3 regions of the Bacillus sp. FSL K6-0138 genome follow, and region 3 is predicted to be linked to each of the others. Evidence: predicted binding sites of a transcription regulator. Region 3 holds the regulator's gene; each other region holds the start of a gene.
What was found. The regulator LexA, encoded in region 3, represses DNA repair genes until DNA is damaged. The targets are predictions, from matches to a motif close to CGAACATATGTTCG.

Region 1: a site for LexA is predicted at 5,839-5,852, ahead of MHB78_RS18190 (DNA repair exonuclease). Genes of this name have one in related genera too.
Region 2: a site for LexA is predicted at 3,378-3,391, ahead of MHB78_RS10310 (UV damage repair protein UvrX). Genes of this name have one in related genera too.

What each region holds. Positions count from the first base shown of each region.
Region 1 covers NZ_CP150286.1:3,431,104-3,441,476, reverse strand. Annotated here, with positions in the region: gene MHB78_RS18230 (cation:proton antiporter regulatory subunit) at 1-319, opposite strand, end outside; gene MHB78_RS18225 (hypothetical protein) at 384-710, opposite strand; gene MHB78_RS18220 (enoyl-CoA hydratase) at 916-1,689, shown strand; gene MHB78_RS18215 (Rap family tetratricopeptide repeat protein) at 1,861-2,979, shown strand; gene MHB78_RS18210 (hypothetical protein) at 2,969-3,124, shown strand; gene MHB78_RS18205 (YhzD family protein) at 3,318-3,503, opposite strand; gene MHB78_RS18200 (ABC transporter ATP-binding protein) at 3,623-4,519, shown strand; gene MHB78_RS18195 (ABC transporter permease) at 4,512-5,783, shown strand; gene MHB78_RS18190 (DNA repair exonuclease) at 5,906-7,135, shown strand; gene MHB78_RS18185 (AAA family ATPase) at 7,149-10,100, shown strand; gene yhaM (3'-5' exoribonuclease YhaM) at 10,150-10,373, shown strand, end outside.
Region 2 covers NZ_CP150286.1:1,955,230-1,965,602, reverse strand. Annotated here, with positions in the region: gene MHB78_RS10325 (hypothetical protein) at 104-316, opposite strand; gene MHB78_RS10320 (elongation factor G-binding protein) at 856-1,494, opposite strand; gene MHB78_RS10315 (YolD-like family protein) at 1,699-2,037, opposite strand; gene MHB78_RS10310 (UV damage repair protein UvrX) at 2,053-3,315, opposite strand; gene MHB78_RS10305 (IS1182 family transposase) at 3,467-4,897, opposite strand; gene MHB78_RS10300 (alpha/beta hydrolase) at 5,227-6,054, opposite strand; gene MHB78_RS10295 (YqzH family protein) at 6,424-6,633, shown strand; partial or broken gene MHB78_RS10290 (MFS transporter) at 6,764-7,995, shown strand; gene MHB78_RS10285 (VOC family protein) at 8,019-8,405, opposite strand; gene coaA (type I pantothenate kinase) at 8,435-9,394, opposite strand; gene MHB78_RS10275 (ABC transporter permease) at 9,572-10,373, opposite strand, start outside.
Region 3 covers NZ_CP150286.1:2,471,599-2,481,971, forward strand. Annotated here, with positions in the region: gene MHB78_RS13010 (DUF2621 family protein) at 1-89, shown strand, start outside; gene MHB78_RS13015 (CcdC protein domain-containing protein) at 126-611, opposite strand; gene MHB78_RS13020 (response regulator) at 704-1,069, opposite strand; gene MHB78_RS13025 (cytochrome c biogenesis protein CcdA) at 1,133-1,840, opposite strand; gene MHB78_RS13030 (aspartyl-phosphate phosphatase Spo0E family protein) at 2,084-2,248, shown strand; gene MHB78_RS13035 (YneF family protein) at 2,332-2,550, opposite strand; gene sirA (sporulation inhibitor of replication protein SirA) at 2,635-3,075, opposite strand; gene tkt (transketolase) at 3,243-5,246, opposite strand; gene MHB78_RS13050 (DUF896 domain-containing protein) at 5,404-5,637, opposite strand; gene MHB78_RS13055 (recombinase family protein) at 5,679-6,347, opposite strand; gene yneA (cell division suppressor protein YneA) at 6,367-6,678, opposite strand; gene lexA (transcriptional repressor LexA) at 6,832-7,455, shown strand; gene MHB78_RS13070 (penicillin-binding transpeptidase domain-containing protein) at 7,681-8,166, opposite strand; gene MHB78_RS13075 (hypothetical protein) at 8,206-8,349, opposite strand; gene MHB78_RS13080 (peptidase G2 autoproteolytic cleavage domain-containing protein) at 8,391-10,373, opposite strand, start outside.

The sequences.
Region 1 (10,373 bases), 960 kb from region 3:
TTTCACCGAGGGTTTTGCCGACGGCATTTGCCCCTTTTTCGACTTTGAACCATTCGATGATCAGGTCGTTAAACGCCATCTCAATCGATTCAAGCGCCTGCGGCTTATAGACCATTCCGCCGAGGATGGCGGCGAGTTGCCTCGCCTCGCCGTCATCAAGAGAAATGTTGGTCACGATTTCATCGGGATCTTCGTCGTCAAAACGGTAGATTTCCCTTCTTCCGTCGTCATGAACGACAATCGTCATTTTTTCATGATTTCTCGTCTCTATTTCAAATTTTTTGCCGATGCCCGGCAGATCATTTTCTTTAATATTCAATCGTATCCCTCCAAAATAACTTTTTCCTTTTGATCTGATCATTATACAGACAAAACAGGAAAAGTCAGGAGAGGTAATTCGACTGGTATTTCACAGGGATGGCGCACGTTTTTTCCAAAAGCAAATCACCGTGCCGAACCTCAAGCTGAGGGTTGAAACGGGTTGCGCTTTCGGCTTGTGCAGAAGAAAAAACATTTGCATTCTTCCCTGTTTGATTCAGAAAGCTTTTTGCCAAAGGAGGGGGCTTTAAAACATGGGTCTCAGGGTTTGAGGAATTGAGAGACGTATGGCTGCTTGCTTCAGGATCGAAGCCGGTGATCTCGTCCTGAACGAAGAATGACACCGTTAAGATGGATAAACTTAACAAAAACGTCAAAATGGTTTTGATCACTTTCCCCCTCCTTTCTTCGCATGCTCTCTACCATCATGATATAAAAATGAAGACCATCATTCAACTAAAAAGGCTTATTTCAGTATCAGTTGATCTTGAAATGGAATAAATCAGCCGATTCTGCCTTGAAAAAAAGGTTTTGAAAATAAAAAGTGGAATAGTTAAGCAATCCCCTGATGGAAACGCATTCAATGGAGGTGGTCTCATGGAATTGATTAAATGGAAGGACAGCGGCGAAGTATTTGAGGTGGTGCTGAATCGGCCTGAGGCGTATAATTCCCTGAACGAAAACATGCTCAAGGAGCTGAAAGAGACTTTCATACTGGCGGAGGAAAGCACGTCCAGGATCATGCTGATCAAAGGAAGCGGAAAAGGGTTTTCAGCAGGCGGCGATATTAAGATGATGCTGTCTTCCGCGGATGAGAACTTGGCAGAAGAGGTTATCGATACGATTAACGACATTGTGATGATGCTCTACAATATGCCGAAGATCACGGTAGCGGCCGTCCACGGAGCGGCAGCCGGGCTCGGCATGAGTCTGGCGCTCGGCTGTGACCATGTGCTCGCTGAAAAAGAAGCAAAGCTGGCGATGAATTTTATCGGCATCGGACTGATCCCGGACGGCGGGGGCCATTTTTTCTTGGAGCGGAGAGTCGGCGAAACGGCGGCAAAGGAACTGATTTGGAGCGGCAAAAAATTGACGGCGGACGAAGCCCAGAAGCTCCGCCTTGTTGATGCCGTGTTCAGCGGCGATCTTGACAGGCATGCCGGCGCGCATCTCGAAAAGCTTCTTGAGTCGCCGCTTTGTGCGATGATCGAGACGAAAAAAATATACCGAACCTTGAACGCCGGACGCCTTGAGCAAACGCTCGCGCTTGAAAAAGCAGCACAGCTCAGAATGAGGATGACAAAAGATCATCAGGAAGGGATCCGCGCATTTTTGGAGAAGCGGAAACCGCACTTTAATCAGCATGCATGAAGAAAGCCGTCCCTCCTATTTTTAAATCGCGAAAAAACGCGCCATTTGTATGGTATAATGTTTGACATCTCTAAATATATTAGTCTTTTAGTCTTGGATGTGAGCTGCGAAAATCAATTTATGAAGTTAATCTAGACATCGAGATGTTCGAGCCGAGGGGGCGGGAGGAAATTGAAACAAAAGATTCCATCTGAATACGTTGCAGCAAAGCTGAATGACTGGTACAGCGCCATTCGGAAAAATCAGGTTGCCGCCAGCGAGTTGCTGAAAGCCGAAATATTGCGCGACTTCGAGGACATGGAAGAAAATCAGGATGTGCTGCTTTATTACTCTCTGCTTGAATTCAGGCACAAGCTGATGCTCAGCTATCTGAAGCCGAAAAAAAGCGAAAACATCGAAAAAAATCTTCGTGATTTAGAGGAAAAAGAGGACCAGATGACAGGTCTGTTAAATTATTATTTTTGGTTTTTTAAAGGAATGTACGAGTTTAAGAAAAGGGAATTCGTCAAAGCGATCAGCTGTTATAAAATGGCCGAACAAAAAGTGAACGCATTAGAGGACAAGGTTGAAAAAGCCGAATTTTATTATAAGCTCGCCGAAATTTATTACTATATCAATCAGAGGTACCTTTCCATCAACTACGCGACGATGGCTTCCGATATTTTTCAATCTTATGAAACATTAAAGGAGAAAAAGATTTATTGTGATTTTATCATCGCCGGAAATTTGGTCGAATCGATGAAATACAACGATGCGCTCACAAATCTTAAACATGCGCTTGAGGATGCCGAGACAATCGGAAACAGCCATTTGACGGCATCCGCCCATTTTAATCTGGGGAATTGTTACTTTTATCTTAAAGCGTATCAGCAAGCCTCAGAACATATGGAAAACGCTTTATCCATATTTGAAAAAGAAACGTCGTCATACGTGCCTAAGGTATTGTATAACTTGATGTACGTCCGTTTAAAGCAGTCAAGGCACGCTGAAGCGGCCGAGTGCTATGAAAAAGGCATCAAAAGCGCGGCATCCCTTCACGATGAAGAGCACGAGGCAAAGCTCAACATTTTGCGCGGCCTGTATTTAGACGGCGGGGACCGCGGCGCCGTCCAAAAGGGGTTTGATTATTTGGAGTCAAAACGTCTCTACGCGGCCGTTGAAGAGCTGGCTTTGGATGCCGCCCAATATTATAATCAAATTGAGCGACTAAAAGATTCCATTTTTTATTATGAAAAGAGCGCTCAGGCAAGACGAAAAATTCAAAGGGGAGATGCATTGTATGAAAGCTAAGCTGTTGTCCGTCACATTGTCGCTGGCTGCTGTGCTGACTTCTGCGGGCTTTTTGGGGGAAGGGCATTCCGCCCGGCTGTATGCTGACAAAATGATTACGAATTATGACGGGCCGTCCGCGGCACCTGCCGTTCAGAAAGCGTGACCCGCTGAAAAACACGATACTTTTCACAGCGGGCATGTCCGGCGTGTTTTTTTATGAAGCTGCTCGGCAGAAACGGATCGCTTATGCGTCTTTTTTACTTGGAGCGGTCAACCTTGGAGATCACGTATTACAGGAAACATTTCCGGCGGCAACATCTGGGCCCTTTCCTCAAATGCTGCCGCCCGTTTTTTTGTCAGCTGTGAAAGACGATCATTTTACCGGACGAATGGACTACGCGGTGCGTATGATCCAAAAACCGCTTTTCCTTCAGCAGATCTTTTCCTTTTTGTTTTGCCTCCTCTTCATTTTCCGCTTCAAAACGTTCGTTCAAAAGCGTTTCCCCGGTAGTTGCAAATACGGTTACATAATAGACTTCCATTCTGTTTCTCCTTTCGTAAAATTTGTTTGCTTTTCTTAAATTTATATAAAAATCAAAAAAATCCTTTTTAAAGTGATATGACTAACGTATGATTGTAAATTGGAAGGAGGAGTTTTTCTATGCTTAAAATCGATCATGTGACAAAAAGGTTCGGCTCGTTTACAGCTGTTGACGATCTGACGCTTGATATCCCGGAAAAGCAAATGTTCGGACTGCTCGGTGCAAACGGAGCGGGCAAAACGACGACGTTCCGGATGATATTGGGCCTATTGAATGCATCAGAGGGCACCGTTACCTGGAAAGGAAAACCGATTACATACGGCATCAGCAACGGAATCGGCTATTTGCCGGAGGAACGCGGGCTGTATCCGAAGCTTAAAGTAAAAGACCAGCTCGTATATCTTGGCCGCCTCAAAGGTATGACAAAGCAGGCAGCGCTCAAGGAGATGGAGAAATGGCTCGAGCGCTTCCACATTACAGAATATGCGGATAAACGGGTTGAAGAGCTTTCAAAAGGAAACCAGCAAAAAATCCAGTTTATTACGGCCGTGCTCCACAAGCCTGAACTGTTGATTCTTGATGAGCCGTTCAGCGGACTGGATCCCGTCAATGTGGAGCTCTTGAAGGATGCCGTCATCTCCCTGAAAAACGGCGGCACATCGATTGTGTTTTCGAGCCACAGAATGGAGCATGTCGAAGAGCTTTGCGAGCACGTCTGCATTTTGCAGCGCGGCAAACCGGTCGTTCAAGGAAAACTGAAAGAAATTAAGCGTTCCTTCGGCAAAAAGAACGTCACGATCCATTCGGACGATGATTTGACCTTTTTGAAAGAAGCGGACGGGATTACAAAATGGAGGGAGACTTCTGAAGGCGTGAGGCTCCAGGTCGAAAATGAGGGAGTTTCCCAAAAGCTGTTTTCAATGCTCCAAGGGCGCGGGTTTATCAGGAAATTTGAACTTGAAGAACCTTCTTTGCATGATATTTTCATAGAAAAGGTTGGTGCCCGATATGAATAAGTTTTGGATTGTACTGTTTCATACATATACAAGCAAGCTGAAAACGAAATCGTTTATCATCTCGACTGCGATTACGCTTGCGCTCGTCCTGGTTGTCACCAACCTGGGCAATATTATTTCGATGTTTGACAAAGACGGCGGCGAACCGGATAAAATTGCCGTCATTGATCAATCGAATCAACTGTATGAGACGTTTTCCCAGCAGCTTAAAATCGCTGACAAAGACGATGAGCTTGAGCTTGTAAAAGCGGATAAGCCGGAAAAAGAGCTGGAAAAAGACGTCAGAGGCGATGAGCTTGCCGGCATTTTGATTTTGTCAAAAGATCAAAAAGGCGAACTGACGGGAACGTACAAAGCGCTCGATATCGCCGATTCATCTGCCGTTTCCACGATGGAACAGGCGCTCTCCCAAACGAAGATCGCCGTCGGTACGGCTGAGCTGAACGTACCGTCTGACAAGCTGAATAAGCTGTTCACACCGGTTAAAGTAAAAAGCGTCGCCTTGAAAGAAGGGGCCAAAACAGAAGAAGAGCTTCAAAAGGCGTCAGGCCTTGTCTACATCGTGCTGTTCGTCATTTATATGTCCGTGGTGATGTACGCTTCAATGATTGCGACTGAAGTGGCGACGGAAAAATCGTCCCGCGTCATGGAAATCTTAATTTCAAGCGTCCCGCCCGTCCAGCAGATGTTCGCCAAACTGTTCGGCATCGCTTTGCTCGGGCTTACACAGCTTGCCGCTTTGTTTCTTGCGGGATATCTTTCCCTCAAGGGGAACCAGGAGGCAGCAGGCGGAGCGTCTGAGCTGATTAAAGGCTTTTTGGACGTGTCAGGCGTTCCTGTATCAACGCTTGTGTACGGCGTGATTTTCCTGGCGCTCGGCTATTTCCTGTATGCGACGCTTGCAGCGTTTCTCGGAAGCGTCGTCAGCAGGATCGAAGATGTTCAGCAGACGATTTCACCGATGATCCTGCTTGTTGTCGCCGGGTTTATGATCGCAATGTTTGGATTAAGTGCACCTGATTCGACGTTTATTACGGTGACGTCGTTTATTCCGTTCTTTGCGCCGATGATCATGTTCCTCAGAGTCGGAATGCTCGATATTCCGTTTTGGGAAGCGGCGTTGGGCATCGGAATCACCGCCGCAACGATCGTCATCCTTGCGATCGTCGGGGCAAGGGTCTATAAAGGCGGAGTTTTGATGTACGGAAGCGGAGGCGGACTGAAAAATATCAAACAGGCGCTTCGGCTCTCAAAAGACCAATAATGAGAAAACGAGAAAAGCAGCTTTCAAGAAAAGCTGCTTTTTCGGGCGGAGCAGTAGAACGTGCATTCGCCTGAAAGCCGTGATAGAATGGGGGCAGAAACGTTTTGAAAAGGAGCAAAAGATTGACAAACCTTACGTTCATTCATGCGGCCGACCTGCATCTGGACAGCCCGTTTCGCGGCATCAGCGGGCTTCCGGAGCCGGTTTACAGGCGGATTAGAAACAGCACATTTGAAAGCGCCGCGAATATGTTTAAGCTCGCCGTCAGAGAACAGGCCGATTTCGTGCTGCTTGCCGGTGATCTCTTCGATGAAGCCAACCGCAGCTTAAAAGCTCAGCTCTTTTTGCGCAAACAGTTTTTAAAGCTTGAGGAAAGCGGCATTCAGGTTTATGTAATCTTCGGAAATCACGATCACATGGGCGGCGAGTGGACGCCGATCGAGTGGCCTGACAATGTTCACGTGTTCTCATCGGCCCGCATTGAAGAAAAATCGTTTTATAAAAACGGCAGGCTTGCCGCAACCATCTACGGCTACAGCTATCCGGAGCGATCTGTTTTTGCGAACAAAGCCGCCGAAATGAAAAGATCATCGAACGGCGCCCCTTTTCATATCGGCATGATCCACGGCACGCTTTCAGGAGAAAGCGGCCATGATCCGTACTGTCCTTTTTCTCTTCAGGATTTAAAAAACGGGCAGATGGATTATTGGGCGCTCGGCCACATACATAAACGGCAGGTCGTTTCCGCCGAACATCCGGCGGTAATTTATCCGGGGAACACCCAGTCCCGCCATATGAAGGAAACAGGCGAAAAAGGCTGCTATCTCGTCAGGGCGGACGAGAGCGGGGTGTCTTTTGAATTTAAAGCGACGTCAGACGTCCTCTGGGAAGCACTTCCCATCGACGTGTCAGAGACACGGCATTTGACGGATTTGATCAGCAGCATGGAGGATGCCCTCCAGCCCTTCAGAAGCAAGGGGGCGGCAGTCTGCATCAAAGCGGTGCTGACGGGAGAAACACCGCCTTATTTGGCGGAAAGGCCGGCCGGCATCATCGACGAGCTGCTTGACGTCTTTCGCGGCGAGGAGGAAGACGGTGAGTCGTTCATCTGGCTTGCCGCTGTCGAAGACCGCACCGTGGGGAGTGTGAGCGCGATCGAAAGCGATGCGTTTTTTCAGGAGCTCACCCGCGAGATCGATGATTTTCAAGACTTTGGGCAGGTTCTTGGCGATTTGGAGAGGCACCCCGTCTTTAGAAGGTACGGAGCGCGTTTTCATGAAGAGGACCTCTGCGGAATTCGCGAAGAGGCGAAAAAAGTGCTGCTCGATGAACTAAAGAGCATGAAAAGATAAGGGAGGATACGGGGTGAATATTCATACGCTGCATATATACGGATACGGCAAATTTACCAATCAGACATTTCGCCTCCCGACTGCTAACCTTCACTTAATCTACGGGCTGAATGAATCCGGAAAAACGACGCTAATGTCTTTTATTGAAAGCATGCTGTTCGGCTTTCCGAAAACAAAGCGGTATGAACCGAAAGCAGGCGGCGTGTACGGAGGAATGCTTGAAGCGTTGCATCCGGCCTTCGGCAATATCCGCATCGAACGGACGGCTGGCAAGCCAGACCGGGTCAACGTGTTTTTGGAAGACGGCAGCATCCGCTCGGAGGACTTTCTAAAGAATCTGTTATCGAACATGGACAGGCGTCTGTATAAAGCGATCTACTCATTCGATGTGTTCGGGCTTCAGGAAATTCATAAATTCAACCGCGACAAAATCGGCCGCTTTTTGCTTTTTTCAAGTTTATTCGGCTCGGACGCGATTGCAAACATGGATGCAAGCCTTACGAAAGCGCAGGAAGAGCTGTTTAAGCCGAATGGACGGAAGCCTGAGCTCAACCGGGAGCTCGATCATTTAAAACGGCTTTCAGAGGAACTGAAAAAAGCGAAGGCGCGTGAAGGCGAATACCATCTCATCCTGAACGGAAAAAGGACGGCAGAAGCGGCGATCAAGGAAAACGAGCAGCTGCTGGAAGATGCTGTGCGGAACATCGCCATATGCGAGCAGGCGATCGAGATTCATCCGCTTACAAAGGAAGAACGCCGGCTGAAAGGGCAGCTTGAAGCAGCCGGCGAAGGGGAAGACCGCTTTCCCGAGTCAGGCCTTTTCGAGCTTGAAAAGTATGAATCCCACCTGCATCCAAAAGAGGCCCAGCTGAAGGCGCTGGAAGAAAAGAAACGCGACTTGGAAAAGCAGTCGTCAGCCCTTCTCCCTTTAAAAGCCTATGTCCGGCACGAGGGGCAAATCGAAGAGATTCTGTCAGAATACCCGGTTTACCAATCTTACAAGGAAAACATCACGGCGCTGACAGAACAGCTCAAGCAGGCTGACGAACGGGTGAAGGCAGGAACGGCTCGCCTTTCAATCGAAGACGAGTCGCAAATCCTTAACATCGACACAACGTACGATTATGAGTGGAAGCTGCAGGAGGCGATCCGCGCTTACCTTCAATTGCGCGAACAGAAACGGGTTCTAGACGATCGCTTTGAACAGGCGAGGGCCGATCTTGAGGAAGCCGAGCAGGCATATGCTGAACTCTCGGAAGAAGTGATGCCTGACGATGTCCGCAAGCAAAAAGAAAAAACCGTCAGCCGTTTGGAAGCTGCGGGAGGAAAGGCGGAGAAGCGGGAGGATCTCATCAGACAGCTGTCCCTGCTTAAGAGGGAAGAAAAAGAGCGGGAGAAGAGGAGGAAACTGGAAGCATTCTCGGCCGTTTTCACAGCCTTTGCTGCTTGTCTGGCGGCTCTGTTTTTTCAGCAGTGGCTCCTTGGCGGCTTTATCGTTGTAGCTGCCGTTCTGTTCCTCTTTTCTTTGAAAAAGGCCGGTCCTTCTTCAGCGTCAGCATTCATCCGCGAGCAGCTTGAAGGACTCGAAGGGGACGCTTCGGATCATGCTCCGGAGCTGACATCCTTGAGAGAAGAGCTGTGGCGGGACGATCAAAACAGGCGCTTTCTCGTCGCAAAACAGGCAGAGCTGAGGCAGAAGGAAGCGGACTACGAACGGGCGATTCAACAATTTGAAGAATGGGAAAAGGAGATGTTTCCTTACCAGGAACAAACCGACCGCTTTTTAAAAGAGCTTAATCTGTCGATAGACCCGTCGTTTTTGTCTGATGCATATGCCTTAATCAAGGAGCTCAAAGAAGAAATCGCGAAAAAGCGGGAAATGGAAAGGGAGCTCGCCCGCTTTGAGGAAAAGAGGGCATCTTTTGAAAAACGGCTCAACAATCTTGCCTCATCGCTCGGCCATTCCGAAGGAAGCGTGCAGGAATCGATTTTCAGGCTGAAACACGAGCTCGATTTGCAAAAAGAAAAGCTGCGCCAAAAGCAGGAAATCGATTTGTCGCTTCAGCATACGCTTGAGCAGATGAAAGAATTGGCAGGGGAAGCGGAATACTTCAAATCGCGGATCGCCGAGCTGTTTCAAAAGGCCGGGGCAAATGATAGGGACTCATTTTTAGAGCTTGCCAAACTGGATCAGGAAAAAAAGGAATTAAAAGCAAAGCTGGCATCCATCGAGGCGGAGCTGGGCAAAAAAGACGAGAATGTTGTCCGGCTTGCCTCCGGCCATACGCTCGCAGATCTGGAAAATCAGCTTGCAGCGGCGAAAGAAACAAAAACCCTGACAGAACAGCAGCTCAAAGAAGAGAGAGAAAAAGCTGCGCTGCTTCTTGCAGAGCAGCGGAGGCTGGAAGAATCGGGCACCGTTTCCGAACTGACGCATGAGGTGGAGCTGCAAAAAGAGCGGGTCGCCGCACTCGCCAAAAAGTGGGCTTCGATCAAGCTCGTCAGGCAGGCCGTCAAAAACAGGATGGATGATCATAAAAAGATCCGTCTTCCGAAACTCCTGGAAACGGCCGAGGCCTTTCTGAAGCCGTTAACAGGCGAACGTTATGAAAAAATTTATTTTTCCGAAAACCCCGATTCGATGATGGTAATGAGAACGGACGGAGCCGTGTTTCACGCGCACGAACTGTCACAGGCGACCTGTGAGCAGCTTTATTTAGCGATACGATTCGCTCTCGCTTTGTCCCATCAAAATGACATCAATCTTCCGTTTCAGCTTGATGACAGTTTTGTCCATTTTGATCAAGAAAGGCTCAAGAAGGTGATTGACATGTTAAAGCAGCTTTCGGGAAAAGAACAGCAAATATTCTATTTTACGTGCCATGAGCATGTGAAGGATGCATTTCGGGAAGAGGAAGTGATGATGCTTTCTTCCTTGGCGGAAAAGGAAGCAACTAGCAATTAAAGGATTATGCTATAATAATTTTATGTAGGAAAACGGAGGGAGCTTTAGAATGGCAAAAGGTATCATGCTGCACGAGGTTGGCGAGCAGGTTGACTGTTATTTGCTCATCAAGTCGTCAACAAAAGGAATCGCAAGCAACGGAAAACCGTTTTTAACACTGATGCTGCAGGATCAGTCAGGCGATATCGAAGCTAAACTTTGGGACGCCAAGCAACATGACGAAACGATCTATGGACCGCAGACGATCGTTAAAGTGGTCGGCGACATTCATCA
Region 2 (10,373 bases), 520 kb from region 3:
AAAGGAGCCTGTCTCCCTGTTCATTTCGCTCCGGAAATAAAAAGGACTCTAAATAAACGCATATAAAATCGTTCATTCAGCGTCCGAGAGACCCGGATATATTTTATTCTACGATAATTTCAAAGACTCTTTGCTCAAGATTGTATTTGGCATCCTGAAAGGAAAACTTATAGTCATCTGCATCGGCATCAGGTGAAAGCCAAGCTCCGTATTTTCTGATGGTCTGCACAATATTTTCAATCTCAGCGGGAGTGAAATCTCCTATATCCGTGCCTTCGCTTTCAGCAGTGTGGCGTATTTTGACTGTAATCAGCATCACTAATGACCCCTTTCACTTGCTGTTTCAGCATCTTATGAACAGTATATTTTTTTCCTGTGCAAATCGTGCCACTAACCCCTTTGTTTCACATTATTCGGGCTTTCTTTTTTGCAGACCTATTTTATTTGGAAAAGCTGTTTTGCAACATGAAAATGTACAGTTATACCGTCCCCTATACCCTTTTCTGAAAAATTGTTGCAACGGGCGGATTATTTGTGGCGACATCCGTAACACACACAGCAAAACGCTTGATTATGCCTATTGTTTTCCTATTATGCCTTTCTTCCTGCCCCTTGGGACGTAGCTGTTTCCTGTTTGCGAAAAGCTTTAACATTTTCCTGCCTCGCCGCTGACATTGTCCATGAGGTTTTGGCCGCCACCGTCTTTCTAAGCCCGCTTTTTTTAATGCTGTCCACGAGCTGCGGACGGCCTCATCCTCGGCCGTTTCCTTGCTGACCCGCCGGCTCTTCGGAGAGCGGACGGTAAAGGCTGAATCATAAACAACCCGGCTCGAATTTCCAGCCGGGTTGTTTACGTTAATATTTCGTTACTTGTGCGACGAATTTGTTCAGATGATCCAGCGTCATCATGTTTTGGTTGCATTTTTCACTGTCATAGCAAATGTAATTGCCTCTGTCCGTATAGGCTTCTTTGCTGCTTTTCACCCGGGCCATGAACAGTCCGAGCTCTTCGATCCCGTTACATATCGAGCAGACTCCTTTTTTATTGCTGGATCTGATGGTGCCGTGTATTCCTGTCAGTTTTCCGTCGATATCGACAATCATGTATTTCCTGCCTGAGCCTGCATCATTCCATCCCAAGTAGGAATACCTCCTGAAATCAATCTCCCCAAAATCGGGAGTCTTTAACTTTTTCACTTTAGAAAACAGCTTTTTGGCCTTTTCTGCCGTTACCCGCTGAAATGGAATCACATGATGCTCTAATTCAGCTGAAAATCTCGCGGCTCCGGCGCTGTCCTTCACCTCAACTATCTTGCCAAGCAAAGCTTTTTGGTCATTGCTGAGCTCAGGAAACAGATGTAATACTTGGCCTAAAGCATTGGATTTCAAAGCATCAAGCACGTTTCCGTCCTTGATGTTCGCATATCCTTGGACAAGACTGTCCGTTTGAAACATAATAAAATGATATTGATCATTTCTAATAAAAGGGTTCATTTCTGCCAGCTCCTTATTTATATCTATTTTGAAATAAGGTGCAAAGCCGGATGATCAGAAATGATACCTTACAATCAGGCGATTTGTTTAACGTTCCGCCTCATGCAAAGTATCGCCTTTCAAGATAACAGGCTTTGCATGAGACGCTGCAGCTGGCAAATGAATGTCATTTACCATTTTATCCACCTCCGAATACTGATTTCATTATACACAGAAATCATATTCAATCTCAATCATGTCATCCATCTTTAAAATGCGTATTTCATCCGTATGGCTTACGATGCGCAGCTCCCGTTTAAGGGCGTCAACATAGTGGATGCGGCCGGCAAGCGTTTTGACCTCCCCCTGCCGGTAATAGGCAAATCGCAAAGGTGCGTTTTCCGCCATCGCTTCACAAATGATTTCATTGAATTCTTCATATTTTTGTTCATCCAAAACCGGCTTTTTCACTTTATCAAGACTATCGTAATATTCTTTAAGCAATTCAACGTGTTCCGGTAGCATCATAGACACCCATTTGATATTGCCTCTGTCTTTCAGCATACATCATTCTCCTTTCTATGCCTGATGTCCGCCGACAAGCTTTGACCGCAGACGGGCGGTTCCGGCGTTCGTATAGGAAACGGCGCGCAGAAGCGCAGCTGAGCCGTACCGTTCCCTGATGCCGTCCATGACGTACCCGAGCGTCCGCTTTTTTTCCTGATCCGGACGAAAAAGATCGAGCTGGATCAGATTGTCATCCTGAATATTGGAAAGGGAAACGGAAATTTTCCGAACCGTTTTCCCTTCATAAAAGCGGTCAAACAATGCAAGGCATGTGTGATACAGGTCGAGCGTGACATTTGAAGGGCTTTCCATCGTTTTCGAACGGTAAAATCCCCCGCCAAACTCATCACGGCTGTATTCAACCCCGAGGCTGACAGTCCGGCCCGCCTGCTGATGGTCACGGGCCCTTTTGGCGACCTCTTCACACATTTCAAGGATGACGTGCTTGACTTCATCCGGATCGGGGTAGTCCCTGAGCAAAATCTGGCTTTTCCCATAGCTGATCTGCCCGTTCATGATCGGTGATCCGATCGCTGAAAGATCGATGCCCCAAGCGTGGTAGTAAAGCTGGTTTCCCATGATTCCAAATGCTTTCTCAAGCCGTTTGAGATCATACTGCGCCAGCTGGCCGACCGTAAAAATCCCCATGCGGTTCAGCCTCTTTTCCAGTCTTGAACCGATTCCCCACATTTTCCGGAGGGGGGATAAGGGCCAAAGCTTCGTTTTCACGTCGTAATAATCCCATGCGGCGATTCCGCCTTCCGTTTTCTTCGCTTCAAGGTCAAGGCAGAGCTTTGCCAGCAGCATATTCGGACCGATTCCGACGGTGCAGGGCAGGCCAAACTCCCTTTTCATGTCGTCTTGGATTTTTTCGGCAATCGTCTGCGCGTCCCCCCACATGCTTTCAACGCCGTCCACTTGAATAAAGCTTTCATCGACGCTGTACGTATGGATGGCATCATGCGGCACATAGCGGCCAAACAGCCGGGTCAGCTCTGTTGAAACACGGACAAATACCGCCATTTTTGGATTGACCAGCTGAATGCGAGGATCGTCCGGAAGCTGGAACAGCCTCGTCCCCGTTTGAACGCCGAACTCTTTTTTTAGAGCCGGGGAAGCGGCCAGAACAACGCTCCCCTGCCTTTCTGTGTTCCCGACCACCGCCAGAAAACAAGTCATCGGATCAAGCCCGAGCAAAACGGCGGCACAGCTCGCATAAAAACTCCGCATATCAACGCATAAAATCGACCGCGCCGGATATTGACTGTAATCCATATCTGCATCCTCCCGCAAAAAAGAACTAACGTTCGCATATGTATTGTATGATTACTATACTGCGAATATACGTTCGATTCCAGGCGTAAATTTATCCAAAGAAAATCCTGGCTGAAAGCAGCAAAAAACACCTTCTTTGGAAAGAAGGTGTTCAGACCGTTGACAAAACAGGTCGGATTTTTAAAATCCGACCTGTTTTTGTCCATTTTATTCTATTATTTCGATCAGAAGGCTGGCGGTTAGGACCTTTCCAGGTCCAATTCGCCAGCTTTTTCAGATTCATGGCAGCGAAAACAAGCATCGCCTGCATGGACAATTTTTTCTTTCCCCGTAGGGTTGTCCAGCGCAGGCCATGCTTATGTTTTAAATCGGCAAAAACTCGTTCGATCGTCTCTTTACGTTTGGCATAGATTTGTTTATTCTCTTCCGTATGCCGAAGATGATCAGCTTCGTCTAAATGATCCTGCCAGATATGTCTGTGAATCATCTTTCGATGATCTCTACTTTCTGTACATGTATGTAGTAATGGACATGGTTTACATCGTTTTGGATCTGAAGCATACTCTCGATAACCTTGCCGATTGGTTGTGCGATAGGAGAGAATATGGTCTTGCGGGCAGATATAGACATCATAAAATTCATCGTAAACATACTCGTGTTTTCTCATGAATCCTTTTTTGGTTTGCGGACGCGTGTAAGGCATAACAGGGCGAACGTTTTCTTCATGAAGAAATTTTGCGATAACCGGTGTTTTGTATCCGGCATCAACTGCGACCGTATGAGGCTTGGCAACGCGCTCTTTTACTTGTTGAAACAGCGACGCGAACACTTGGCTGTCATGGATATTGGCAGGCTCAACAACCGTTCCCAGCACAAATCCGTTCCGATCACAAGCTGTATGAAATCCATAGGCAAAAAGACGTTCTCGTTCGCCTTTGACAAAATATCCGCTCTCAGGATCAGTTGTACTTTCCTTTACTTCTCGTTCCTCTAAGCATCGCCTGGGCTTTAAGGGCTTTTTTCCGTTCGCTTCGCGATCGGCATTAATTTCTTGATCTAGCTGCTCCTGATAAGCTCTTGTTTCTTTTCTTACGATCTTTTTCACAAACTTTTTCTTATTGGCATTCGCTTTGACATGTGTGCTGTCGATGAAGGCGACCGAAGGATCGACGAGGCCGAGATCCATGGCTTGACGTAAAATCTTATAGAAGATTGTTTCAAATAGGTCTGTGTCATGAAAGCGACGTTCATAGTTTTTACTGAAGGTTGAAAAATGAGGGATTTTTTCAGAGAATCCATATCCAATAAACCAGCGATAGGCTACATCAGTTTCGATTCGCTTAATGGTTTCGCGCATGGAGCGATGACCAAACACGTATTGAATGAGCACCATTTTAATCAGTACAACAGGATCAATACTTGGACGCCCTTTTGAAGAATAAAGAGGGGCAACTTTTTCATAAATAAATGAAAAATCAATGGCTTCTTCCATCTTCCTGACCAAATGGTCTTCAGGTACAAGCTCACTTAAGGCAAAGACTTCAAGCTGTTCACGCTGATCTTTAGAGTGTTTGGTCAACATGGTAAAACCTCCAAAAATTAGATTCCACACACATTTTAACAAAAAAAGCTTGTCGATCAAGCCACTTTTTTTGTGACTTTGTCGACAAGCTGAACACCTTCTTTGGAAAGAAGGTGTTATGCATGCTTCCATCGCAAGTCCCCCTGGAAAATAGGGTGATGGATTGAAAAATCAACTCCGCAACTGAACATAACGTGCAGTCCTAAAAACGTCTCCGCGCACTTCCGCTGCGGGTGCAGCAAGTGTCTGAAACCCTGCGGTTATCACCATAAGCCTTTGCGGCCCCGCGAACAGCGCTTGGGCCGGAGACCTCACCAGTCCTTTCAAGATCATTTATTTTTCTTCTCTAAAAACGCCATAACAGCTTTTGTCATATCCTGCGCTTCTTGTGGTGCATCCGGAGAACCGAACATCTTATTTAAACCGCTGTGGGACAGATTCTTGACTTGATAAACAAAATCGGATCCTTTCGCTTTGTTTAAGGCTGCTGCAAATTGATAAACAGAAGGATCTGCCCAGCGCGTGACCAAATAAGCCGGCGGCAGGTTTTGATTGTTCATGTAGGTAAGCGGTGAAGCCTCTGTCCACACCTTTTCGTCAGGGCCAAACACCTTTTTGTAAGAAGGGATCGCTTCGATAAATTGCTTGAGATTCAGAGGCCCGTCTAATATAACAATCGAATTGAGCGATGCCGGTTTTAGACCAACGCTGTTTAAATATTTTGCATCTGCGGCAATTAAGCCCGCCAAGTGGCCTCCTGCCGAATGCCCCATTATATTGATTTTCGATTGATCTATTTGATACTCATCTGCATGATCCTCAACCCATTTCACCGCCTTGGCGACATCATAGGCCATATCACCATACTGAACATCAGGATGAAGCCGATAGTTTACAGACACGAAAACATAGCCTTTTTCTGTGAAAAATGCCGGCTTTGAAGCAGCGTTGCTCTTGTCTCCGCCTGTCCATCCTCCTCCATGTATATAGATGAGAACAGGATGTTTTTCTTTCTTGGCCGTCTTCGGTGTATAAATATCCAGTGTTTGCTGTTCTGCTTTTGCATAATGAATATTCTTTGCATTCTCGTTTGCAATACATGCGAATAAGCCCGCACAAAGCGTGACTAATACTGCCCATTTAATGATTCGTCTCAAATCTAAAACACCTTTCTTCTTTAGAGCCTGCGATAGGCAAAATACGGACCATGTCCAAGATAAACGCGCGGTTAGAAAACTCCTGACACTCTTCTATAAAAGATGAGAAAACATGTTTGTGCTTTCTTCATAAAAAACAAATAGACCATCCCTTAAAGCCGCAACAAGTTCGGGGAATGGTCCTGCAGACCGGAATGTTACCGTATTCCGGCTCTTTTTCATTTTTGTGGTTGTGTTTACTCATTATACTATACGGGGAAAAAGAGCACAATTTATAACAAAGCTTAAATCTTCGGCGTAAACTCCCTTGAGCACGGCGGTTTTTCTTAGTAAGATAAAAGAAAACCGCTCCTAAAAGGAGAAAACAAAATGGAAGAGAAACTGATCGAAAAAATGCTGGGACAGGCGCTGCGGCAATACGGCCGAAATGTTGCGATCGATCCCTTGAGCCCCCACGAAAAGGAAATCCTGAAGCTCGCTTTGAAGGAAAGGCGGATCGAGGAGCCGGACGAGGGGCTGCATGCCCATATCGAAGATGTCATCTATGATTATGTTACAAACCAAGGCATGTTTTCATAAACTTGACGTGGCTTCCTTTCTGGCAGGGAAGCTTTTTTCATTCCCCTTATCTCCTGAATATCCTCTATTCATTACCGTTTGTTTCATGTATGATATACAATAAAACGATTGCAAGTGTGGGGAGTTCATCATGAAACCAAAATGGAAAGAGATCCACCCGCTCAGCTGGACCATCATTGTCGGAACGATTTTCGGGCGGATGGGAACCGCGATGAGCATTCCTTTTTTAGCAATTTATTTAACGCAGGTGAAGGGCGCTTCCGCAGGTTTTGCAGGAGCCGTTATTGCGGCAAGCTCCCTCGTCGGGATTGCCGCAAGCTTTTATGGAGGATATGTATCAGACCGGTTTGGCCGGAAAACGATCATGCTTTTGTCGATTTTCGGCTGGACGCTTGTGTTCGCGGGCTTTGCGCTCGCCGACAACGTCTGGACTTTCTTTTTGATGAACGCCTTAAACGGATTGTGCCGCGCTCTCTTTGAGCCGACTTCAAGAGCGCTCCTCTCAGACGTATCCAAGCCTGAGACCCGCCTCTTCGTCTTCAACCTCAGATATACGGCCATCAACCTCGGCGTGGTGTTCGGACCGCTTTTAGGACTGTATCTCGGCTCTTCAAAAACGACGATGCCGTTTTTGATTGCGGGTTTGATTTATTCGTCTACGCGGCGGTTTTGGCTGTTCAGTTTAAAAAACACACCGTGCCGGTGATTGAGACGAATAAGCGGATCAAGATGCGGAAGGCCTTCCAGGTGACAAAAACGGACCGGGTGTTTTCGTTGACGCTGATCGGCTCGGTTCTTTGTTTGTTCGGCTACTCCCATTTCACATCGACGCTTGCGCAGTACATGTCGGCAAGCCCATTTATTGAAGGCGGAACTGAGATATTCGGGATGATGCTGACGCTGAACGCCGTTGCCGTACTTGTAACGCAGTATCCGCTCATACATATCGCAAAGCGGTTTTCCCCCATTTTGTCATTGATGACAGGGAACGCGCTGATCACAGCAAGCCTCTTCAGCCTTTCGTTTTTTCATGATCTTTTGTCAATCGTCTTCATTGTTGTATTGTTCACAATAGGAGAAGTGCTGCTGTTTTCAATGCTGGATGTACTGGTTGATCAAATCGCGCCTCCGGAACTAAAAGGGACTTACTTCGGAGCGATGGGCTTTACTCAGCTCGGAAGCGTAATCGGGCCGTGGGCGGGCGGAATGCTGCTGGATGTGTTCGGGGCAGAAAAGCCTTTTTTCACCTTTTCCATCCTGTCGGTTGTGACCCTTTTCGGAATCCCTTTCCTCGCTGCAGCTTTCCGAAACGTCAAAAACGCAAAGTACGGAAAGCCTGCCGGAAAAACATTGCATCACTAAAGGAGGCTTTAAGACCTGCCGTGTTAGCAAGGCGCCACAAGCTCGACTTTGATGCGGTCCGGATCTTCCGTATACAGCGCATAATGTCCGCTGCCGCCGGCAAACGGATGTCTGTCTTCATAGAGCAGCTGATAGCCGCGTCGGATCAGCTGCTCTGTTATTTCATCGACCTGCTCCCTTGAGGCTGCCTGAAAGGCGAGATGGTTTAATCCGACCCGGCGTCTGTGGTAGCCCGCTTTTAAAAACTCTCCTTGAGCTTGAACGAATACGATGTAAGCGCCGTTTGCTTTCCAGCTGATCCCCCCTTCCCACCGCTGATAGATCTCATATCCGAGTTCTTCTAAAAACCACCCCCAAAAATGCTTGGATCTTTCTAAATCTGATACATACAGCTCAATATGGTGAATCATCGGCTTTCCCCCGCTTTCTCTTTAGACGCTTATACCCGTCTGACTAAAACCTTTTCGACTTTGTGACCCTCCCCTTTTTTCAAAATTAAATCCGAGCGGAATTTCGTAGGCAAAATGTTTTCATACAGGTTCGGGCGGTTAACGGTCTCCCAAATCGATTTCGCCATGTAATCGGCTTCTGTATCGGAAAGGTCTTTATATTTATGAAAATACGACGTCGGGTCTTGAAACGCCGTCTCCCTGAGCATGCGGAAACGCTCAAGATACCATTTGATAATAAGCTCTTCCTCGGCATCGACATAAATCGAAAAATCAAAAAAATCGGATACGAATACGCGCGGTTTTGTCCTGTCGTCTTCAATCGTCGGCGTTTGCAGCACGTTCACCCCTTCAATGATGACAACATCGGCCTGCTCGACCGTTTCAAAAATGCCTTCCATCCTGTCGTACGTTAAATGGGAATAGACCGGTGCTTTGACGGTTTCCTTTCCCGATTTTAAATCGTTTAAAAACTCGAGCAGCGCCTTGACATCATAGCTTTCGGGAAAGCCTTTCCTTGACATGATGTTCTTTTCGATCAGAACCGCATTCGGATACAGAAAACCGTCTGTTGTGATCAAGCTGACTTTCAGCCGTTCCTGTAAACGGGACAGCACGGTCTGAATAATCCGTGCCGTCGTGCTTTTTCCGACGGCCACGCTTCCGGCAATCCCGATGATAAACGGAATTTTAGCTGCGTGGGGATGATTCAAAAACCCGTTCACCCGGATATTCCGCTCATATTGGGAATTCCGGTGCAAGTAGAGCAGCCGTGCCAGCGGAACGTAAATCGTTTCGACTTCTTCCAAAGACAGATAGTCGTTCAAACCTTCAAGTTCTTTCGCTTCCTCCTCCGTCATCTCGACTGTCATATGTCCGCCCAGATTCGCCCAGGCGCCGCGGGTATGACTCGTATATAGCGTTTGTAAATTCAAATCTTGATTCGCCACATTTCTCACCTGTCCCTCATATTCATACGCTGTTTAATTGAACATCTTATGACATCTGTTCTAGGCTGCCTTACTATTATATAGAATTTTCCGAATTTTTACGAGGGATCAAGTTTTTTTCAACCCGAAAAAAAAGCCGCCTTAAGCTGAGACGGCTGCCAATGAATTCTATTTCGATCATACAACATATTTGCTTTGCCTGTGTGCCGCATAATAGGCGACAACCGAAAACACGCCGAAAAACACGAGCAGAATCAACATGATCGGAATGATTTCCACTGTCTCGGGCGTAAACAGTTTAAAACTGCCGTTGAAATCGAACACCGCATGCCCCAGATTGGCAAGCAGGTTTTTCAAATCGAATTTGCCCAGAACGGGAACGAGCAGGGTGTAAATGATATAAAGCAAAGCCGGCGTGATAAAGCTTCTGAACAATATCCCCAAATAAAATCCGATCGTTGCAAAAATAAAGCTCACTGCCAAAACGACGAACCATTGACTCAACATACTGCTCTTAGAAGGAACCGAAACCGCGAACTGATCGACCGGTATCGTTCTTGCCGCCAATGCATAAAAGAAGAGACCTGCCAAATAAGCCAAACATAAAACGGCCGCTGTTGTGACAAGCATAACGATGTAGACCGAACATTGTTTGGCGAGAAGAACCATCTTCCAGTCATATCTTGCCGCCTTCACCTTCACCGTCCGGAATCTGTTGTCATACGTCGAAATATAAATGGCGTAAAGGGTGAACGCCAAAGGCAAGGCAATAAAGCCCATCCACTCCATAGCCGCAACGACCGATTGTTTCGGCTGTATAAGATGAAGGGACAGGATGAGCTGCTCATAATCGTACCTTAAAATATTTTCGACGATCTCCCCGTCCCCATCTCCGCTCTTTAATGTCCCTTCCGTTACGTTAACTGGTGAATCCAACGCTTTTTTCACATCAATTCCGAGTTCCCGATATTCCGATTCC
Region 3 (10,373 bases):
CTACCCCGAAAAGGGATCATAAGTTTCTGCTCAAACGCTTGAAGGAAAAAAATATTGACCACTCCCCGTACCAGGCGCTTTTTAAATAAAATAAAACCTTTCCTGATAAACGGAAAGGTTTTGCTTTAATTGATCTGCATATTGTTTGACGCTTCCAGTTGGTTTGAAAGCTTTCTGAAGGATAAATACATGGCGATCCGCCACGGAACGATCATCCCAAATGCAAGGATCCAAAACATTCCGCTTAAAGCCCCGTAGTCGATTGATGTGCTCAAAATGCTTTTCATGACGATTCTGATCAAAAGAAGACCGATCAAAATAAATACAAAGGCTTTGGAACGCTTCAAATAAATTTTATCTTCCCTGATTTCGAATTTTGACGTTTTAATCAAGAAAATCGAAAAAATCATCCCTACAGTAATGGCTTCCAAAAATTCTGCGCCTGTAACGTGAAACATCGGAAATAAAAACATCAATGCGCCTGTGCTCATAAAAATCGGCGGCAATATAATTTTTTTGGCCGTAGCCGGTTTTTCAGATGACTTGATTCTGACAGCCATGACAACGACGGCCATCACAACGGCAAGCATAGATGAAACTACAATCATCATAAAGTATCATCCCTTTATATTTTTGCAAATTTTTCTACTGTATACTATACTCCAAAACGCAGAAAAAAACCATTCCCGCGGGTTACCTTCGTTTACGCTTTCCCGAGCACAAGCCGAATGGCTTCCATTACTTTTGCTTCCTCAAAAGGCTTGACGATAAAGTCTTTTGCGCCGGCCTCAATCGCCTCTACGACGATCCGCTGCTGACGCATGGCCGTGCACATAATCACCTTTGCCTTCGGCTCGATTTGAATCATTTCCTTTAACGCTTCGATTCCGTTTTTCACAGGCATCGTAATATCCATGATGACAAGGTCCGGTCTGAGCTCTTCATACAGCAATACAGCCTCCTCGCCATTTTCGGCTTCCCCTGCGACAGGAAAATCTTCCGCCTCGAGAATTCCCCTTATTTTATCTCTCATGAATTTTGCATCATCAACAATTAAAACCCTTGTCATACTCCCCTCCAATATCACAGTCCAGTTTATTATAACAAAAACGGCCACCCTCTAAAAAAGATCCTAAAATCCTCTAAAATCGCCAAACAGCTCCGATAATACGATGATAATTTTCGTCATCCAGTCAAAAAACAGGAGGATTCCGATCAAAATCATCGCAGCGCCTCCGATCTTCATGATCAGAAGCTGATGCTTCCTGAGCCATTTAACTTTTGAGATAAAAAAGGACAGAAGCAAAAAAGGCAGGCTGAATCCGAGTGCATACAGCAGCATATACGGCACCGCAGATACCGGATTGGTCCCGGCCAGCGCGATTACGGCAGCTAATATCGGACCCGTACACGGCGTCCAGCCGGCCGCAAAAGCCATCCCAATGCCGACGGAGCCCAGCAAACCGCCCGGCTTGTTTTTAAAGTGAAGCCGCCTCTCTTTCATTAAAAATTCAGGCTTAAACACGCCCAATGTGACAAAACCGAAAAAAATGATCAATATGGCTCCAAGCTGCCTGATCAAATTGTGGTAATCCTTAAAAAAGGAGCCGACAAGCGATGTACTGTAGCCTAAGGCAACAAAAATAACCGAAAATCCGATCAGGAAAAAGACCGTGTGCAGCAGGCTTCTTTTTTGCAGCATCATTCTGTCCGAATGAATGTCACTCATGCTGACGCCGGTGATATAGGATAAAAATGCCGGATACAGCGGCAGGCAGCAAGGCGAAATAAAAGATAGGAATCCTGCGCCGAAAGCCAGAACATAATTAATATCTGTCATTCTCTTTCTCCCTTCCATTTACAGGAATATCATGCAAGAAAAACATCTACTATGACAATTACATTTCAATTTTCCAACATATCACCAAAAAAGATATAGTCTTTCCGAATTTCTTTATATAATCGATTTTCGGCTATTTACCCTTCCTGCCTTTTGAATTGAAAAGAAACCTATATATGGATATAATAGCATTTAGTAGGCATCGAAAAAGATGATATACAGAAGAAAGGATAAATTCCTGTGATGAAAGAAAACCTGCTTTATGAAATTGAGGAAAAAAGAAAAGAGTTGCTGCAAATTGTCATGACAAATGGCATGACATCAAATATTACCATTCAGCACAGCCAGCAGCTTGATATCCTTCTTTTAGAATACCAAAAACTATCGCTGAGCGGCAGCACACAATAATTATAGATCAAAATAAAAAACCCAAAAAAAGCGGGTTTTTTATTTTATAACCATGTTTCTTCTATGTCATAATCGCATTCGCATTATTTCGTTTGATTTTCCATGGCTTTCATCATTTGATTAATTTTCTTTTGGGACGGCTTCATGCCCATCTGCATCATCATCATGCGTAACATTTGTTCATTAATTGGCGGATTTTTTTTCAAATAGTTCATCATATATTTACGAGCGATAAAAAATCCTAGTGCAACACCTGCGAGCAAAGCCAAAACGCCCACCAGGATGACAACCCATAAATCCATTTAATTTCCTCCTTCATGTTGTCTCGTATAAAGTGTACTAAACCAAAGGCTATTATACAACATTTACAGTCCAAATTCTTTCTTTTAAATAAAATTTCTTTCTTTTACAGGGTTGAGCCACCCGTATCGTTCCATACCAAAATCCATCGCGAGAAAGCAAGGGCTCACTTTCCTCAATATTTCAAAAAAGACGGTTTCGGCATCGAATTTGCCGTTTGCCAGAATTTCGATATATTGGTCTTTCATGATAAAGGAAGCGCTTCCCTCAGGGACGAGCAGCCGATATATGCAGTCGACCTGTGTATAGTCCTCCCTGCTGAGGTTCATTTTAAGCCTTTTGTGAATATGGGAAACCGGAATCGGCTTTGTAATATACTCGATTTGCTTAGCCGCAAGCTGTGACTTTTTTTCCTCAGGGCTTGTCCAATGATAATCATAGAAAAGTTTGAACATGACAGATTCCTTTCCGAAATAGTGGCTCGCAAACTCCTCTTCAATCAAATACGTGTAATAATGGCGTTCCATCCCTGTCCCATCCCCCTTGTATCACGATTCTGATGATATGCCTTCTATTATACAAAAGGGGGAGAGAAATAATTGTCTGATGATGATAAGAGAAGGGACTAATTTTGTCGAAAACAAAGAAAAGAGAATGATTGGACTGATCATTCTCTTTTCTATATCACCTTACATTATTTCTGCAACAGTTTTTTCACGCGGTCTGCTACGTTTTCAGCCGTAAAACCGTATTCCTTCATAATCGTTTCGCCAGGGGCAGATGCGCCGAATCGGTCGATTCCGAGAATGTCCCCTTCAGTGCCTGTGTATCTTTCCCATCCAAGCGGAGAGCCCATTTCAATGGCAAGGCGCTTCGTCACGTCAGAAGGAAGAACGGCGTTTTTGTACTCGTCTGACTGTTTGTCAAAGCGGTCCCAAGACGGAACGCTGACGACAGATACATCAATGCCTTCTTTCCGAAGTTCGCTTTGGGCGTCGATCGCAAGTCCGACCTCTGATCCGCTCGCAAGCAGGATAGCCGCAGGTTTTTCATTTTGAGATTTTGATACGACATAGGCTCCTTTTTCCACGCCTTCATATGCCGCCTCAGCAGACTGATCGATCGTCGGCAGGTTTTGACGCGTCAAGACAAGCGCAGTCGGCTGGCTTTTCGATTGCAGCGCAAGCTTCCATGCAGCGGCCGTTTCGTTACCGTCCGCAGGTCTCATGACAGACAAGTTAGGAAGGGCGCGAAGCGATGCAAGCTGTTCAATCGGTTCGTGCGTCGGTCCGTCTTCACCCACAGCGATGCTGTCATGGGTAAATACGTATGTGACCGGAAGCCCCATTAATGCGGCAAGACGGATCGCCGGTCTCAAGTAGTCTGAGAAGACGAAGAATGTACCCGCAAACACCCGCAGACCGCCATGGAGAGCCATTCCGTTTAAAGCAGCGCCCATGGCAAATTCGCGGACACCGAACCAAATGTTTCTGCCGGCATAGTCCTTCGCTGAAAAATCTCCGCCGTTTTTGATCGTTGTTTTATTAGAACCGGCCAAATCGGCAGATCCTCCGAAGAAAAACGGCACTCTTTTTGCGATTCCGTTCAATACTTCTCCTGAAGAAGCTCGGGAAGCAAGGCTGCTTCCTTTTTCATAGACAGGAATATCTTGATCCCAATCTGCCGGAAGTTCTCCGTTAATACCTAATTCAAGCTGCCCGGCAAGCTCAGGATAAGCTTTCTTATATTCGGCGAACAGCTCGTTCCATTCCTGTTCTTTGCGTTTGCCCGGTTCTTTCACCGTTTCATTAAAGTGTTCGTACACTTCGGAAGGAACATGGAAATCTTCTTCATATGTCCACTCATATGCTTCTTTCGTCAGTTTAGCCTCTTCTGCGCCGAGCGGAGCACCGTGAACGCCTGACGTTCCAGCCCGATTTGGAGAACCGAAGCCGATCGTCGTTTTTACTTCGATCAATGTCGGCTGTTTGTCATTTTGCTTTGCTTTCTCAACCGCTGCAGTGATTTCGGCAATATTGTTTCCATCCTCAACATAAAGGACTTCCCAGTTCATCGCTTCAAAGCGCTGCTTCACATTTTCGGAGAATGAGCGGTCAAGATCTCCGTCAAGGGAAATATCGTTGGAATCGTACAGCACGATTAAACGGCCGAGGTTCAGATGGCCTGCAAGGGAAGCTGCTTCTGAAGAGATTCCTTCCATTAAGTCTCCGTCACCGCAAATACTGTATGTATAATGGTCAACGACACGATATTTGTCACGATTGTAAGTTTCCGCAAGATGGCGTTCTGCAAGCGCCATGCCGACTGCCATTGCGATTCCTTGGCCGAGCGGACCGGTCGTCGCATCAACCCCGGGAGTATGTCCGTATTCAGGATGCCCCGGCGTTTTGCTGTCCCATTGGCGGAAATTCTTCAAGTCTTCCATTGAAACGTCATAGCCGCTTAAATGAAGCATGCTGTACAAAAGCATCGAACCGTGTCCCGCAGACAGCACAAAGCGGTCTCTGTTGAACCAGTTTGGATTTTCAGGGTTCACATTCATCATTTTCGTCCAAAGCGTGTAAGCCATCGGAGCAGCTCCCATCGGCATACCCGGATGGCCGGATTTTGCTTTTTCAATGGCATCTATAGATAATGTTCGTATCGTTGCCACAGATTTTAATTCAATCGTTTTCATTTTAATCCCCTTCCTGTATGTACTCTACTTTCTTATCATAAATCGACACATCGGTTTTCACAACCATTTCAGCTCAAAAGCTGAATGAAAAATCGTGAACAAATGTCATTTGTAGTATATACAAAAAAGGAATACGATATTGACGTATTCCCATAAATTAATGCAGCCTGCGGTTCCCTTTTTCTTTTTTCAGCTTTTCGGGAGTCACATCGTTGCCTTCAGGATCTACAATCGTCACGTTTTTCAACGTATTTTTCATAGATGCGCGGACGCCCTTCAAATATTCTTGCCGCAGCTTTTGCTGTTCGGCTTTTTCTTCGTCTGTTAAAGAGCCAGTTTTTGATTTTTTGGCAAGCTCGTTGATTCTGGCTATTTTCTCTTTAGAAATCATGATATACTCCTTTGTTTTGTTTCACCTTCATACTACTAAATTCAGTCTCGTTTGACAACAGATTCGGCTACTCCGTCCTCCATATATTCCTGATAGCGGCGGTGGACGGTAGCTTTGGAAATGCTGTATCCAAAACCTCTCAGGACGGCTGCTATTTCGGCAAATGTCAGCTTGTTTTCCCTCAGCCTGATGATTTCCGAAAGCGGCGCTTCAATCCGCTCCCTCCCGGTTCCTCCGCCGCGGTTTTTTAAGTTCTTTTCCGGGCGGTAGCCGTTTTCGACCGCTTTTTTCATGCCCCTTTTAATTTTCAGGTTATGTATTTTCCGCTGGTATTCCTCCACAATCCCGACGATTTCCAAAACCATTGAGTCGGCTTCAGAAAGCTCAAGCTGTCCTCTATGGGCAAGCGTATATACTTGAACGCCTTCTTTATACAAAAAGTGAAGGAGCGCAATCTTTGCATGCCCTCTGCCCAGCCGCGTGTCGTCCTGGATTAAAACGGCGTCGACATCGGATGTTTTAATCTCCTCGAGCAATTCAAAAACGCCGTCCCGATCCAGCTCGTATCCGCTCGCTTGTTCGGAAATGACTTTTACGACGGTCATGCCGTGTTCGGCGGCGAGCCTTGCAAGCTCTTCTTCCTGCCGCTTTAAGGAGGTCTCCTGCTCTTCTTTCGCCGTGCTCACCCTGGTGTATATAATCGCATTCACAGAAATCCCCCCGTTCCTTCTATTCTACAACCGCCAGCTGATACTGATCAGAATGCTGCTTCGTTACCGGCACGACTAAAACATCGCCGGGTTTGATGACAGACGTCGGCAGACCGTTTCGATCCGCAACCCACTCGACGAATTTCTGCTTGTCAGCAGCTGTTCCGCCTTCAATGCGGTCGGCCAGCTTCCATAGCGAATCTCCTTGCTGAACTTCTATTTTAACATATTGCTTGCTTTCTTCGAGCTTAGCGGCAAAAGACAAAAACAGAACACAGGTGCTAATCGCAGCGGTAAATAGACTGACGAAAATCAATGATTCTCTTTTCAATACGATCACCTCAAGATAGAATGTTTGTTCGCTTTTTGTTCAGTATACATACGAACAAATGTTTCTGTCAATCGCTTTTTTCGAACCTATGTTTGTACTCAAAGGAAAAACATGCTATAATCTAGCTAAAATCGACGTTTTGAGGTGCAAATCATGACGAAGCTATCAAAAAGACAACTTGATATTTTGCGTTTCATCAAAGAAGAAGTGAAACGCAAAGGTTATCCGCCTTCCGTCAGGGAAATCGGCGAAGCGGTCGGCCTGGCATCAAGTTCAACCGTACACGGCCACTTGGCGCGGCTCGAGTCAAAAGGGCTGATCAGAAGGGACCCGACAAAGCCGCGAGCCATCGAAATATTGGACACTGAAGAAGGGGTACACATTCCGCAAAGCCAGGTTGTGAACGTTCCCGTCATCGGAAAGGTAACGGCCGGAACGCCGATTACCGCCGTCGAAAACATCGAGGAGTACTTTCCGCTGCCGGATCGACTGGCTCCGCCGGACGAGCATGTCTTCATGCTGGAGATTATGGGGGAAAGCATGATAGACGCGGGAATATTGGACAAAGACTATGTGATCGTAAAGCAGCAAAACACGGCAAACAACGGGGATATCGTCGTTGCCATGACCGAAGACGATGAAGCGACCGTTAAGCGTTTCTTTAAAGAAGCGACCCACATTCGCCTTCAGCCGGAAAACCCGACGATGGAGCCTATCATTCTCCAAAATGTGACCATTCTCGGAAAGGTCATCGGCGTGTTTCGGACCGTTCATTAATCTGCAAGCATCTCGTTTCGGCTGCCGGTTTTCCGGCAGCCTTTTTCTTCACAAAAAAATCAGGTTCATGTCCCGCGGGATACGAACCTGAAAAAGAGGAATTCATAATATGCTTACAAATTCATTATCTCGAAAACTATATTTGCTGTCAACAAAAAAGTTGTACAAAGGAAACTCTTTAAAGGTATTCAAATCTCTTTGCCGATAGACCAGGGGGATTCTTGTTTATTCCCTTACTGAGCCGTTCATGTTTAGAGTGAATACATAAGTGCTGTCACCTGATGTGATAAAGCCTGCAAACCATCTTAATCCGGAGCGGGACAATCTCGCGCCGGATTTTCCATAAAGGGTACAGCTGTCCGTTTCTTCCTGAATCATCATCCGTTTTACTGTTTTCATAACGGGCTTATCAAACGGCAGCGATTCTTTGTACAGCTTTTCCGTGAAATCCGCTTGTACGATCGCGGAAATCTTCAGTGTGCTGCACGCCAAAACTGACCGATTCAGCCGCTTATTTCCGTATGACAATTTCCGGATCCATTCTTCCATGCGCTGCTCACCGATACCCCGGCCATCGCCTGGTAAAACCGAATCATGCATACCCGCCCCGGGCAAATGACCGCGATTCCAGGAATCAAACTCCCTTTTCACGCCGTCCAGGCGCTTGACATCGTATTCATCTCTGACGGTCCCGGTCTGAAATCCGAACAGCGCATTTTCCGCTTAAAAAGCGGATCGGACGTCAGCCTTTCATTGGGCTCTTTTCTTGATGTAGACAAAGGTTTGTCCGTTCTTTACGTTTCTTAAAATAAACGTTCTGTCGCGCTTGTCAAAAAGCTCATTCACACGAAAAATGTTTGGCAGCTTGGCATCGGCTTTTTCCTGTTCAATCACTATCACTTCCTTGGTGAAAGTTAGAAACCTGTCTCAATTTACTATTTGATCATAGCAAGCGCGATGCCGTATCCATTTTGAGGATTGTATGGGGCAGTTATTTTCATCACCTTCCAGGAGCCTTCAGATGCTCTCGTCCCGATCCCGTTAAGCGCCTTGACGTAATCTCCTTGGCGAACCGTACTGTCTATCCGGACGTAATGCCGGCCCAACAGTCCGACAACATGCCATTCATTCCTTGCAGCCCGTGAAAGATAACTTTCTTCCAAAACCTCTTGAAAATGTGGATTCTGTTTCGGTACGCGAATCAGCTCCCCTGTTTCTTCATCCATTTTTTCCTCATATATCAATCCGCCGAATTCGTTTGTCAAATAGCGGTTCTGCCAGGTGAAGCTCGATTCTCCCGATATAAATGCAGCCGTTTCCGACACAACACCCAGCATATCATCCCTTTCTTGAGCTGGCGCGATTTTTTCCCCTCTTAATGCTACGATGGTCCCCGTATCGATCAGCTGCCCGTTTTCACTTTCAAAATACTCTCCGTATCCGCAGGGCAATGATGATCTTACAGAGCCGGCAAATGTGCCGTTCCCGTGCAGAGAGTCCAAAAGCCAGTTGATGGTCTGGTATCCGCCTGCCACGGTGTACGGCTCTTCTAGCGTAATGCTTTCTGAAGACAAAATCGATCTCGATACGCTGTTTCCTTTAATATGGGAGTTGTTTGAAGCAGCGACGAAAGCGCGGGAGCCCTCTGTACTCGAACCGCCTGAAGAACCGATGACAGCATTTCTTTCGCCTTTTGCCGTAATATCGCCGGTGCCGGCAATGACGGCGCTCGATTCCCCAAACGCAAAGCCTGAGGTGGTGGCAATTTGCGCCCCACCCTTTAAGCTGACAGGCACCTGCTCATACGTTTGGCCTTTAATGGAAGCTGCCGCATCATATCCGGCCGCCTGCACGCCGATGATCACGGCTTGGCTGTTTGGCGATTGGATTCCAACCGTTCCGCTGTCTGTTATCATCGTTCCGTTCATCATATTGACGTTATAAAGCCCGCCGCCGATCGAGATTCCTTTTGGAGCGGAATGATAAATATCGAAGTTTGATATTTTGACATAATCGGTTTTATTGGCCCCGCCGGATAAATTAATATCAACACCGGCCTTTTTAAACCCGCGGATTTTAATCCCGTTGATCGTGATGTTTTGGCTGCGGTACTGTAAAGCAACCACAGGATTGCCTCCATAGTCATACTCGGGATCGCCGATCGCCGTAAATCCGTTGACATATACATTCTTATATGCAGAAACAACGAGCGCCCTCGGCGTCACACCGTCGTAAAGCGGGTTGAAGACAGGCTCGACGGCCGTACAGTCGGTGAGCGTGACATCGTACGCTGTGGTGCTTTCCGGATCTGAAGCCTGGTGATGGCCGATATGCCGAAGGTCGAACGCGCGGACATCACGGTAGGAGATATGCCCGATGATATGAACGTTTTGCGAAGCCGGCCACATCTCGTGCGCCTTCACTTCCACCCCGCGGATATTCCCGCTTGTTATGTTGTTTAACAGCCAAACGTGTTTGGATCCGTCGTCAATCTCTATCCCGTTGGAGTTGGACATCCCTTCAGCATGCTCTGTTCCGCGCGGATTTGCCGAATGGCAGTTAGAAATAAAAACGTATTCGCTGTAATGCGTGGTAATGCCGTCATCCCCTGCGCCATACGCCACACAATTATCGACCCAAATATATTTGGAACCGTCTTTTGTCCAGTCGGTATCAGGCAGGTGGTCATATGTCGGCGATGTAATATCAATGCCGTGAAGCCCCGCATTGACGGCTTCAATATCTTTGATCCAGCCGAATTCGACTTTGGCAAACGTTAAACAGCTTGAATACTGCCCGCCCGGATTTCTCACGCCGCCCTGTCTGTCCGGATTCCAGTCTAATGTCATGCCCTGGACAAAAATATTGCGGTTTCCATTTTCATAGTCATCATTTGTGATCACCCACTCATAGGCGGG